2 regions of the Shewanella sp. NKUCC01_JLK genome follow, and region 1 is predicted to be linked to the other one. Evidence: predicted binding sites of a transcription regulator. Region 1 holds the regulator's gene; the other holds the start of a gene.

The links. The regulator sigma-54, encoded in region 1, starts transcription at its own class of promoters, with help from an activator protein. The targets are predictions, from matches to a motif close to GTTGGCACGNNNNTNGNNT.
Region 2: flgA (flagellar basal body P-ring formation chaperone FlgA) is a predicted target of sigma-54. The motif match lies at 4,093-4,111, and genes of this name have one in related genera.

What each region holds. Positions count from the first base shown of each region.
Region 1 covers NZ_JAHKRD010000020.1:13,853-19,885, forward strand. Annotated here, with positions in the region: gene mgtE (magnesium transporter) at 1-358, opposite strand, end outside; gene KO537_RS19075 (HPr family phosphocarrier protein) at 603-878, opposite strand; gene rapZ (RNase adapter RapZ) at 865-1,719, opposite strand; gene ptsN (PTS IIA-like nitrogen regulatory protein PtsN) at 1,716-2,159, opposite strand; gene hpf (ribosome hibernation promoting factor) at 2,162-2,449, opposite strand; gene KO537_RS19095 (RNA polymerase factor sigma-54) at 2,478-3,956, opposite strand; gene lptB (LPS export ABC transporter ATP-binding protein) at 4,064-4,795, opposite strand; gene lptA (lipopolysaccharide transport periplasmic protein LptA) at 4,792-5,346, opposite strand; gene lptC (LPS export ABC transporter periplasmic protein LptC) at 5,333-5,893, opposite strand; gene kdsC (3-deoxy-manno-octulosonate-8-phosphatase KdsC) at 5,890-6,033, opposite strand, start outside.
Region 2 covers NZ_JAHKRD010000003.1:174,447-180,479, reverse strand. Annotated here, with positions in the region: gene flgE (flagellar hook protein FlgE) at 1-340, opposite strand, end outside; gene flgD (flagellar hook assembly protein FlgD) at 423-1,193, opposite strand; gene flgC (flagellar basal body rod protein FlgC) at 1,218-1,634, opposite strand; gene flgB (flagellar basal body rod protein FlgB) at 1,637-2,038, opposite strand; gene KO537_RS04765 (protein-glutamate O-methyltransferase CheR) at 2,182-3,021, opposite strand; gene KO537_RS04760 (chemotaxis protein CheV) at 3,122-4,042, opposite strand; gene flgA (flagellar basal body P-ring formation chaperone FlgA) at 4,248-4,955, shown strand; gene flgM (flagellar biosynthesis anti-sigma factor FlgM) at 5,031-5,354, shown strand; gene KO537_RS04745 (flagellar protein FlgN) at 5,357-5,782, shown strand; gene KO537_RS04740 (LPP20 family lipoprotein) at 5,910-6,033, opposite strand, start outside.

The DNA.
Region 1 (6,033 bases):
ACTGCAACACTTGTTTGTAAACGGCGTCGGGAAGACTTCGCAGAATATAGGCGAGATCGTCGGTGTCCATGCTTGCTGTCGCTTTCGCGACTCGCTCAGGGCTCATGCTGCGGATCAGTGGGTCTTTGAGTTCTTCACTCAACTCATCGAGTATGTCGCCTATTTGTTCCTGATCGATGAGCTGCCACAGTACTTGTCTGGCATTTGGCGGTGATGATTCTAAGATCAGCGCGATATCTGAGGCGGCCATTTTTTGCAGCATATTACGCACGTGTACAAACATGCCGCTGCTAAGCGCTTGGTTTAACTGGTCAAGACTATGTCCGGTGTGATCGTTTTCTGCATTATCTACGGGCATTTGTCCTCCATTGTGCGGCAAATTGGTTTGAGATCTTGGTGTTAGGCTAGGATTTAGCGGTGACTAAGCGTCAGTCGATGACACAGATTAAGGCGGCTAAGGTAAGGCCAGCGCAATGACCGCTAGTGTAATCGCCAGTAGCTTGTATCGTCGAGCGACAAATGTTTTGCCATGTCTGAATGACAAGTTTTTTAAACTAGACATGAAGTGAAACTAACGATGAAGTGCTTAGTGTGAAGTGAAACTAACAGGCTTCGTCAAACTTAGCGTCGATTAAGGCACAAATGGCATCGAGAGCCGGCTCTGCATCTGGGCCTTCGGCGATCAGCTTAATGGTTTTACCCATACCAGTTTCAAGCATCAGCAAGCCAAGCACACTGGCGGCCGATGCTTGTTTATCGCCTTGGATTAAGGTGATGGTCGCATCAAACTCGGAAGCCAGTACCACCAACTTAGTGGCGGCACGGGCATGTAAACCGAGCTTATTACAGATAGTTATCTGACGTTCAAGCTTTGGCATTGTTGAGCTCTCGATGACGGGCATACACTTTATGTTTACCGTTACTAAAGCGTTTGGCCAATTGCTCTGCGACGTAAACCGATCTGTGCTGTCCACCTGTGCAGCCAATGGCCACAGTTAAATAACTGCGATTGTTACGCTCAAGGTGCGGCAGCCAAGTCTCCAGTAAATTTTCGATTTGCCAGATGAACTTATTGACCAGTGGTTGGCGATTTAAGAACTCAGCTACGGGTTCATCTAAACCAGTCAATGGCCGCAGCGCCAGCTCCCAGTGGGGATTAGGTAGAAAGCGTACATCGAACATAAAGTCGGCTTCGGTGGGCATTCCGTGCTTAAAGCCAAAGGACTCGAAGTTGATCACGAGTTCTTTATCGACACTACCAAGGAGAATTTGTCGGACTTGGTCGCTTAAATCATAGATATTCAAATTCGACGTATCTATGTAGTGATCGACCAGTTTTGACATAGGCTCGAGCAGTTTCCCCTCCAGCTTTATCGCTTCTTGCAAAGAGACTCGGCTCTTCGACAAAGGATGCAAACGGCGGGTTTCGCTGTAACGCTTGAGCAGAATTTTATCGCTGGAGTTAAGGAAGAAGCTCGTTAACTCAGTATCTGGAGGTAGGCTAGCGAGTTGTTTTACTAAGACCTTATCCTGCTCAGGCATGTTACGCACGTCGACACTGATGGCGACGAGATCGTTACTGCCTTTGAGTTGCTCAAGCAAACTGCCAATCAATGGCAAGGGAAGGTTATCGACACAATAATAGCCGAGATCTTCGAGTACCCTAAGGGCGACAGATTTGCCTGAGCCTGAGCGGCCCGACACTATGACCAGTTTCATCCAGTGATTACCTGATAGAGTTCCGTTTCATCATGCGTCTTGCGTAATTGCTTTAATATTTGCTTGTCGCTCAGCTTTTCGGCCATGCAAGACAAGGTACTTAAGTGCTGCTGACATTGGTCTGCAGGCACCAGTAGTGCAAATAAAATATCAACAGGTTGCTTATCGATAGCATCAAATGCTATCGGCTCTTCACACTTAATGAGTATGGCAATGGGCTGATCTATATCGGCTAGTCGACCATGTGGAATGGCGATGCCGTTACCTATACCTGTGCTCCCCATCTTTTCGCGCGCCACTAGGCTTTCGAATATCTCTTGAGATGAGAGGGTCGGGTACTGGGCAGCGACTAAGTCGCTGATGAGTTCCAGTACCTTTTTCTTGCTGCCCGGAGTGGCGCAGGTAGTGCACTCCGGCCGCAGTATGGTACAAAGTTCCATTATTAGTGTTTTGTTAACTTCTCTTTGTGTTTAATAACCTGACGGTCAAGCTTGTCAATCAGGGCGTCTATAGCGGCATACATGTCAGCATGCTCTGAAGTAGCAAAAACTTCACCACCTATGAGGTTTATTCTCGCTTCGGCAATCTGTTGCATTTTCTCAACATTGAGCACAACGTGCACATTATTGATCTGTTCGAAATGGCGTTCAAGTTTTGAAAACTTTTCTTCTACATATGCACGTAACGATTCGGTAATTTCGATATGGTGCCCACTTAGGTTTATTTGCATAGAAACGTCCTCCGATATCCACTGTAGGTTATAAACTTTTACGCTGATTAGAAGGTGGAATAAGCATAGCCTCTCGGTACTTCGCAATGGTTCTGCGGGCTACGTTGATCCCTTGTTCTGCCAGAAGTTGAGCCATCTTACTATCGCTTAATGGTTTTTTCTGGTTTTCCGCTGCCACCAGTTTCTTTATAAAGGCTCTGATTGCTGTGGATGAGCACTCACCACCATCGTCAGTCCCGACGTGGCTAGAGAAGAAGTATTTTAGTTCAAAAAGTCCCTTAGGGGTATGCATGTATTTTTGAGTTGTGACCCGTGAGATGGTGGACTCATGCATTTCTACCGCTTCAGCAATATCGTTAAGCACCATAGGCTTCATGGCTTCTTCACCATACTCAAAGAAACCTTGCTGATATTGCACTATGCAATTAGCAACTTTAAGCAAAGTGTCGTTACGGCTTTCTAGACTCTTAATAAACCATTTAGCCTCTTGCAGATGGCCGCGAATAAATTGGCTATCGGCTTGGTTTTTTGTGCTGCGTGCCATAGAAGCATAATGTTGATTTACATTGATTTTGGGCATGCAGTCAGGATTAAGCTCAACGACCCAGCGGCCATTTTTCTTCGACACAGACACATCTGGGATAACGTATTCGTCATTATTGGGCGTGATCAACAAACCTGGGCGAGGATTGAGGGTTTGGATGAGTGCTATACCATCCCTTAATTCATCTTCTTTTAATTTAGTCTTACGCATCAACAACCTAAAATCACGGGCGGCGATCAGATCTAAATGATCTTTGATCAGCATACGGGCGTTTTCTAGGTTGGGAGTATCAGCGGCGAAATGCGACAGTTGGATCAGCAGGCATTCACTTAAATCGCGGGCGGCAACGCCTATGGGATCAAAATGCTGAATGCGCTTGAGTACGGCTTCGACTTCGTCAAGCTCAACTTCAGGATTGCCCATGGCTTCGAGAATTTCTTCAGTGCTTTGGGTGAGATAGCCCTGATCGTCGATTGCATCAATAATGGCGGTGGCAATGGCTAAATCGGTTTCAGAAAACGGTGTGAGGTTTTTTTGCCATTCTAAGTGTTCGTACAAACCTTCACTGGTCTCGCCTTGGAAGGGCATATCGTCTTCACGACTGCCGCCGGGGCCTGAGTTTGGGGAGGCGGTAAACACTTCATCCCATGTGGTGTCCATGGGGAGCTCATCGGGCATGGATTCTTTGGTTAGCGACTCTGCCGTGTCTATGGTGGAGCTGTCTTTTTCTGGTGGCAGAGTGCTAGATTCACTGAAATCCGTATCGGATAGCGTTTGGTTTACAGGGGTTTTAGTGGCGTCGAATTGATCCTCTTCCAGCTCGAGAAGGGGATTAGAATCTAATGCTTGCTGGATCTCTTGCTGCAGTTCTAATGACGACAGTTGCAACAGACGTATGGCCTGTTGTAATTGTGGCGTCATGGTTAACTGTTGACCCAGTTTGAGCTGGAGTGACGCTTTCATGTTACCGCTGATCCCTACGTTATTATTGTTGGATGAGGTCGCTTATTATTATCTTGAGTGAAGCCCAATGGCGGTATAAATTGCCTCCATTGGCTTCGCTCGATTAACTATAGCCTGAATTGTTCACCTAAGTACACAGCCCTAACTTGCTGATTGTCTAAGATCTCTGCTGGAGTTCCTTCGGCAATCAGGTTTCCGTGACTCACAATATAAGCATGTTCACATACATCTAATGTCTCGCGGACATTATGGTCTGTGATCAGTACGCCAAGGCCGCGACTTTTGAGTTGTTCGATAATCTTCTTGATGTCGATAACCGAAATAGGATCGACGCCGGCAAACGGTTCATCGAGCAAAATGAACTTAGGATTAGCGGCTAAAGCCCGCGCAATTTCGACGCGACGACGTTCGCCACCCGACAATGACATGCCTTGGCTGTCACGGATGTGGGTGATATGAAACTCTTCGAGCAGATGTTCTAGTTCTTCTTCTCGTTCTTCGTTTTTAAGTTCTTTACGAGTTTGCAGTACGGCCATGATGTTGTCATGAACAGTTAGCTTACGAAAGATACTGGCTTCTTGCGGTAAGTAACCTATGCCTTTGCGGGCACGCAGATGCATAGGATCTGCGGTTAAATCATCATCGTCGATAAAGATATGTCCCTTATCGCTCTTCACTAGCCCGACAACCATGTAAAAGGTCGTGGTTTTACCTGCACCGTTTGGACCGAGTAGGCCAACGACTTGACCGGTTTTTACCGTCAGACTGACGTCTTTAACCACTTGGCGACTCTTGTAACTTTTCGCCAGATTTTGTGCTCTTAAGGTGATTTGGGTCATTTAGAGTCCTGCTTTTTTACAGGTTTATCCGCCGGAGCGTCTGATTTAGCATCATCTTGATAGTTTTCAGGCTGAATAATAGTGATTACGCGATCGTCACCACTGCCAGTACTCTCGGCCATCAATTTCTGTTGAATCATGTTATAGCGGATTAAATTGCCTGTAACTTGGCTACCTGCTTGATCTAATGACGCCATACCTTTCAGAGTTAAGGTGCGGCTTGCCATATCGTAACGAATTTCTTTCGCGCTAGCCGATGCAGGACGGCCATCGTCTAATATCTGGCTATACGTAGCAGGGTTGCCTGTGGCGACTAAAGTTTTGCTATTTTCACCTTCAGCGGAAAATGCACGCAGTTCATTTGCTTGGATTTTTATTGAGCCTTGGGTAACTTCCACCGGACCAAAGAAGATAATCTGGTTGTTTTTGATATCCGCAGTTTGGCTCACAGCTTTAATTTTGACTTCTTGCTTTAAGTCGCCCACTTTCGCGAAAGCACTCATGCTCATAATTAGCATTAGGCTGGCAAGTAATACGTTATTTTGCTTCATATGTTCCTACTACCTGACTGGTCAATTGCACTTCTTGCGCGTTGAGGTCGGCATAAAGGCCTTGGCCTTGAATATTAAAATCTTTCCCTGTGACGTAAATGGTACGGTCAGAGGTCATTATCATAGTGTTGAGATCGAGTTCCAGATAACTGGTGGACAAGGTCTGAATCGGTTCTTCTGGGCTAATGGCATCGATAATAACATTATTTTCTAATACAACCTTGCCAGTTTCCTTGTTTAGCTTGCCCTGATCTGCCCTGAGCTGCCATTGTGCTTTACCTTGGTCTGGATAAACAAGATAAACAGGTTGAGTAAAGAAAGTTTGATTCGTTGAATCATAATGTTCCATGTGTTTCGCCGTCACACGGCTATTCACTAGTCCTTGCTCATTGAACTCAACACTGCGCAGATCTTCAACGATGAAATCTGGGGTATTTTGATCTTTTACTCTGTTATCGGAATCACCGCTGTGTTTGTTCTGGACCTGCCAGTAAAGCGCTAGTGCAGTTCCAAAAAAAGCGATAATTGCGAGTGTCACACGACTCATATACTCATTCCATGGGCCGAAGTGAATTTATTTTGACTTAGGAGTAACAGATCTGTGAGTTCACGCAGTGCACCGTGGCCACCATTGAGCGTAGTCACAAAATGGGCGTGTTGGCGTACATAGGGGTGACCGTCAGCAAC
Region 2 (6,033 bases), on a different contig from region 1:
TTTTATCGACCTTAAATGCTCCTGCACGGGTAAACGAGTGGTCTAATGTACCCAGTTCAGAGGCAGTAACGAAAAAGCCACCACCTTTAATCGCCATATCAAGGGAGTTATTCGTCAACTGTAAACTACCTTGATGGAATTGCTGTGCCACTTGACTCGTAGCAACACCACCACCGACAGCAGTTTTAGCATTTGAAAAAATAGAATTAGCGTAAACATCCGCAAATTCAGCACGGGATTCTTTAAAGCCAATGGTGTTCGCATTAGCAATGTTATTCGCCGTAGTGTTTAAATCTTTCTGCGCAGCAGAAATGCCACTCAATGCAATGTTAAACGACATAATTCACCTCTACACTTGACTCAATTCATTTATGAGCGACTTGCGCCCAATTCGGATGCTGCAAAAATTCTTTTATGCAAACTTAGGTTTCAGACACAGCTAACACATCGGTTAACTTGATGCCCATACCGCCTCTCAAGTTAAGAATCGCGCCAGTACTGGCCGTACCGAGAGAAACGCTGGTCACATGAGCATAGGTCGAGACTGGCAATTCTTGGGATTTTCCATCCACTAAACCACTCGCCTTGATCGTATAGTTACCTGCGGTTACAGGGTTTCCATCTTTATCGAGGCCATCCCAGTTAACATCGACATTGCCCCCCTTACTGCCATCAACTTTAAAGGTGGTCACAACTTGGCCTTTCTCATCCTCAACACGTACAGTAACTTCAGGAATTTTAGCTGGCGTGCTAATCACACCTTTTATTGTTGGGCTTTCAGCTGAAATGTTACCTGTATCAGTTGGGATCAACACCTTGCGACCAACAAGTCCTGATGCCTGTAATGCTTGGCTTGATGTCATAACACCGTTTAAATTAACGATTTCTTTATTCAACTTACTAATACCATCAACCGTCGAGAATGATGCCATCTGCGCAATCATTTGGTCGTTGTCGACGGGCTTAAAGGGATCTTGCATCGATAACTGTTGGCTTAATAACGAGAAAAAGTCATCTTGAGTTAACTGCTGGCTTTTTGCTTCCGGTACTATTGACTCTTTTGGCAAACGTATGCCATCAAGAAACGGATTACCCGTTGAGCTGGTTGATGAATTCGTCGTAACGGCATTTGGCTGACTCTTATTTTGAGCCGTCTGCGCCGACGCTTGGTTAATTTGATTAATGAGGCTCACAGCTTACCTCCTAAGTAACACATGTTATTTACCCATCCCAAGTGTTTGTTGCAGCATAGACTTAGCTGCTTCAGCGACTTGAACATTCATTTGATATGAGCGCGAAGCAGAAATCATATCTGCCATTTCTTCCATGACATTAACATTCGGTTTATAAATAAAGCCGTCCGCATCCGCCATTGGATGATCGGGCGAATATTCTTTCAGTAGTGGTTTATCACTTTCTACAATGCCTTTTACCGCAACGCCTTGAGAAGCTTGTTGCTGACTTTGGGCTTTAGCCATTTCGGCTTCAAAAATGGGATGACGGGAACGATAGGTCTTATCTACACTACTTGAAACGGAATCCGCGTTGGCTATGTTGCTCGCGGTGGTATTTAGCCTGACCGATTGAGCAGACATTCCCGAGCCAGCAACATCAAATATGCTAAATAAACTCATGATTAATCCCCTCTCAACGCTTTCTTCATGCCACTAAACTTACTGTCTAAAAAACCTAGCGACATTTGATATTCAAGTGCATTTTGCATGAATGCCGATTGTTCCTGTTGGATATCAACAGTATTACCATCACCGGTATCGGGTTGATTTGGCACACGGAACTTAACAAATTGCCCAGTCAACTCCGCAAGCCCAAAATGCTTATCTGGCTCTTGCATTTCAAGACTATTTCGCTGCTGTTGGCCTCGAGCGGCCTGCATTGCCGCAGAAAAATCAACATCGCGGGCTTTGTAATGTGGCGTATCTGCGTTAGCGATATTGCTTGAAATGACTTCAGCCCGCTGCGCTCTAATACCGAGAGTGTATTGATGCACACCCAGTGCATTATCAAAATTGATCGCCATAAAATTGCCTCCTCGTGTTCTCACGAAAATAAAGCAATTCATGTGCCAACATCAGGAAAATTTTGAGAATAACAATAAGGATGAGCAAGTGATGGGTAAAAAATTACCGACAATTGTCGGTAATTTTCTTTAGAGCGGCTGAGTTAAGTCTTTTTCTGGTAATAAATGCCAGGGTTACAACGAACCATATCAAACTCGTCCGTTAAACCAGCGATAGATTCTGATGCACCGAGAAATAAAATCCCTTTGGGATTGAGAGCGGCAGCGAATTGCCGCAAAATTTTTGCCTTTGCCTCTGGTGCAAAATAAATCAGCACATTGCGGCAAAAGATAATGTCGAACTTGCCAAGCAGACTATAACTCTCAAGCAAATTATGCGCTCTAAAGTTCACCAACCGCTTCACATTATCCTTTAACTTCATATTACCTGAAGGTAATGCATCAAAAAACTGACGCTTACGTTCTTCAGATAAACCACGCGCTAATGCCAAACTATCGTACTCGGCATTTTTGCAGCGTTCCAACATCGAAGGAGATAGATCCGTTGCTTGAATCGAAGCACTACCAGCCAAGGCACCAGGCTTCTTCTGTTGATACTCAAGAATAGTCATAGCCAATGAGTATGGTTCTTGGCCAGACGAGCAAGCCGCAGACCAAATTTTGAGCGGACGCCCCAGACGACTGTATTCAGGTAGTAGGACATTATTCAACAACTCAAATGGATAACGATCACGGAACCAAAGGGTTTCATTGGTCGTCATAGCATCGATCACTTCAGCTCTGAGCGCACGCTCAGTAGGCTTCATCGAATGCTTAACCACATCAGATAAGGATGGCAGGTTATATTTGCCCATCAAAGGAGCAAGACGACTGCGCACAAGATATTGCTTATTTTCACCCAGTACGATGCCGCTGTGTTGCTCTAAGAACAACCTAAATTGATTATATTCAGCCTCAGCGAGTGATTTATTTGGCACATTCACATCCTAAATCCTATAGCAAGCACCAAAATCAGTGCGAAACCATCATGTTATAAAGTCGAGATTATAGCGTAAAGCGTATCTAGGTACTAACCTACAGCAATTACAAACTTAAATGCTTATTCACAGCAGCAGCCAGTTCGTCGGGATTAAACTTAGCGATAAAGTCATTAGCCCCCACTTTTTGAACCATTGCCTGATTGAATACACCACTTAACGAAGTATGCAGTACCACTTTAATATGCTTAAGCTTAGGATCATCTCGGATTTCAGCGGTCAGGGTGTAGCCATCCATTTCAGGCATCTCAATATCAGAGATGATGAGGGGGATCTCATCGGCCACATTATCCATCTCTTTGGCGATCTCTTTAAGCTTGTCTAATGCTTCGCGACCATCTTTTGCGGTATCAATTTGTAAATTCAATGACTCGAGTGAACGAATAATTTGTTTACGCGCCACGGCAGAATCATCAATAACCATAATATGATAATGCTGAGTTCTGTCGAGGGTCAGTTTTTCATTGGCTTCTTCACTGATAGCCGTTTTAACCGGTGAAATCTCATCTAAGATTTTTTCCACATCGAGAATTTCAACTAATTCACCTTCAATTTCAGTCACCGCTGTCAGATAGGAATAACGGCCAGCACCTTGCGGCGGAGGCATAATCGCTTCCCAATTCATGTTGATGATCCGCTCAACAGAACTGACCAAGAAGCCTTGAACACTACGGTTATATTCAGAAATAATGATGAAACAGTTTTCAGTGCTCGCTAAAGGTTTTCCCCCTGTTGCCGCACTCAAATCAATCACTGAAATGGTTGTTCCACGAATATGAGCAACACCCTTCACATAAGGATTAAGTTTAGGCAAAGTGGTCAGTGGTGGACACTGCAGTACTTCTTTCACCTTAAACACGTTAATCCCAAACCGTTGACGACCGTTTAATTTAAAAAGCAGCAATTCTAAACGGTTTTGTCCAACGAGCTGGGTTCGTTTGTTGACTGAATCAAGAATACTCGACATAACTCTGCCTTGTTGTTCTGTTTATGTTCGGCCCTATAACTCAGTTGAGTATAGGCATATTAATTGCTTACGTCTTATCTATCGATAAACATAGTCGAAACTGAGTCAATCTTCTGACAGTGATGCAAATTATTATTACAGTGGTCAGCTTCGAACTTAATAAAAGTATAGGTGCATTCTGGCGTTACAAGCTAGTCTCTTCATTATGAAAGTAAATTTAGTCTGTTTTTTTAGTCTTTTCCCCCTCTTCATGCCCGCTTTAGCGAGTGCAGAGCCTATTGTCCCCACCGTATCGGCAATCTCAGAATTAGCTAAAGCGCTTATTTCAGAAAAAATATCCGTTCCAGAAAATGCCAAAGTAAATATTTCGCCACAGATGGTTGACGCAAGAATGCTGCCGTCACAATGTTCATCTCCAATGAAAGTAGAACTGGCTAGCGATAGGGAAATTAGCCGTAATAACACCTTAAAAGTCAGCTGCGATACACAAGACTTAGCTTACCCTTGGCAAATCTATATCTCGGTTCGGGTGGATATCTTATTCCCCGTTGTTGTCTCAACCGAAATCTTAGCACCAGGCGAACTCATCTCTCCTAGTCAAGTAGAAGTCCGTTACATTGAACAAAATAGCTTGAGAGGTGCCGAATTCGATGACCCGAGTAAATTGGCTGGCGTGCGAGTAAAACGACGAGTAGCAAAAGATAATCCCATATTAAGCAACAACTTATGCTTCGTTTGTAAAAATGATTCGGTATCTATCTACGTTCGTTCTGGCTCATTCGAGCTCAAAACAGTGGGCGAAGCCCTACAAGATGGCAATAAAGGTGATCGGATCAGAGTCAAAAATAGCAGTTCAAACAAAGAACTAGATGCTATAGTCACAGGCATTGGCGAAGTTGAAGTAAGAATGTAAAATAATCTAAAGCTTTTTTGTAAGCTGCCGATACCCCAGTTAAGAAATCCCGTACACACGACGCTGGAGCCTAAAATGGCAATTGATATTAGCAAACTCAACACTGCAACGACTGCGCAAGTTCGTTCAGGCGCAACGAAAACGAGCAGCGATCAATCTGCTCAAGTTGCTACAAAATCGACAACACCACAAAGAAGCGACTCAGTGGTCATTACGGCCCAGGCACAACAACTTCAAGGAGCTCAGACTAAAATGGCTAGCCTTCCTGAAGTTGATCAAAAGAAAGTAGCCGAAATCAAACAAGCTATTGCCGAAGGTCGCTATAAAATTGACCCTGAAAAGTTGGCTGCCAATATTGCAAGTTTTGAAGCCGAACTTAATGACTTAAATAAAGAGTAACTATGACTGAAATAGCTAAACTGGTAGATCTACAACACGCCCATTTGGCTGTTCTTAAGCAAATCATACTCAAGGAAAAAGGCGCTTTGGTTGACCAAAACGCCGATTTACTGCTTTCCCTTGCTAACGAAAAATCGCAATGTCTGAAAGAACTAAAGACTAATGATGATATTCTGGCAAAACACAGTGATAAATCGCTACTCACTCAGCAAGTCGAACTCGTGCATAAAATGGCCGAGATCAAAGACGCATTGACTGAATGCAAAGAATTAAACGAACAAAATGCCAGTTTAATTGAGATGAATTTAGCGAGTTTAAATCGCTTTGCTCAAGCTTTACAAGCCAGCAGAAACGCCTCCAGCCTCACCTATAACGATAAAGGCAAGACCTCGACTATCTCAAGTTTAGGCAATGATTTAAAGGCCTAACAAGCACATCACTCCCACTTAGCATTCTATTTTCTAAGCTCTGATGAGATATTAATGTCTTGTACAAAAAGAAAAGCCGCGTAAATACGCGGCTCAATACATGCTGTTGAACATACTCTCAAAAACGCTAGAAATACGTCACTTCCTTCACTCGTTGTGGACGGTTCTGTTGTTGATAAAGCGCCCAAACCTGTGAAAAATCAAGTTCTAACTCAGTCACATAATGCTCGCCTGCTGGATAACTCTTAACG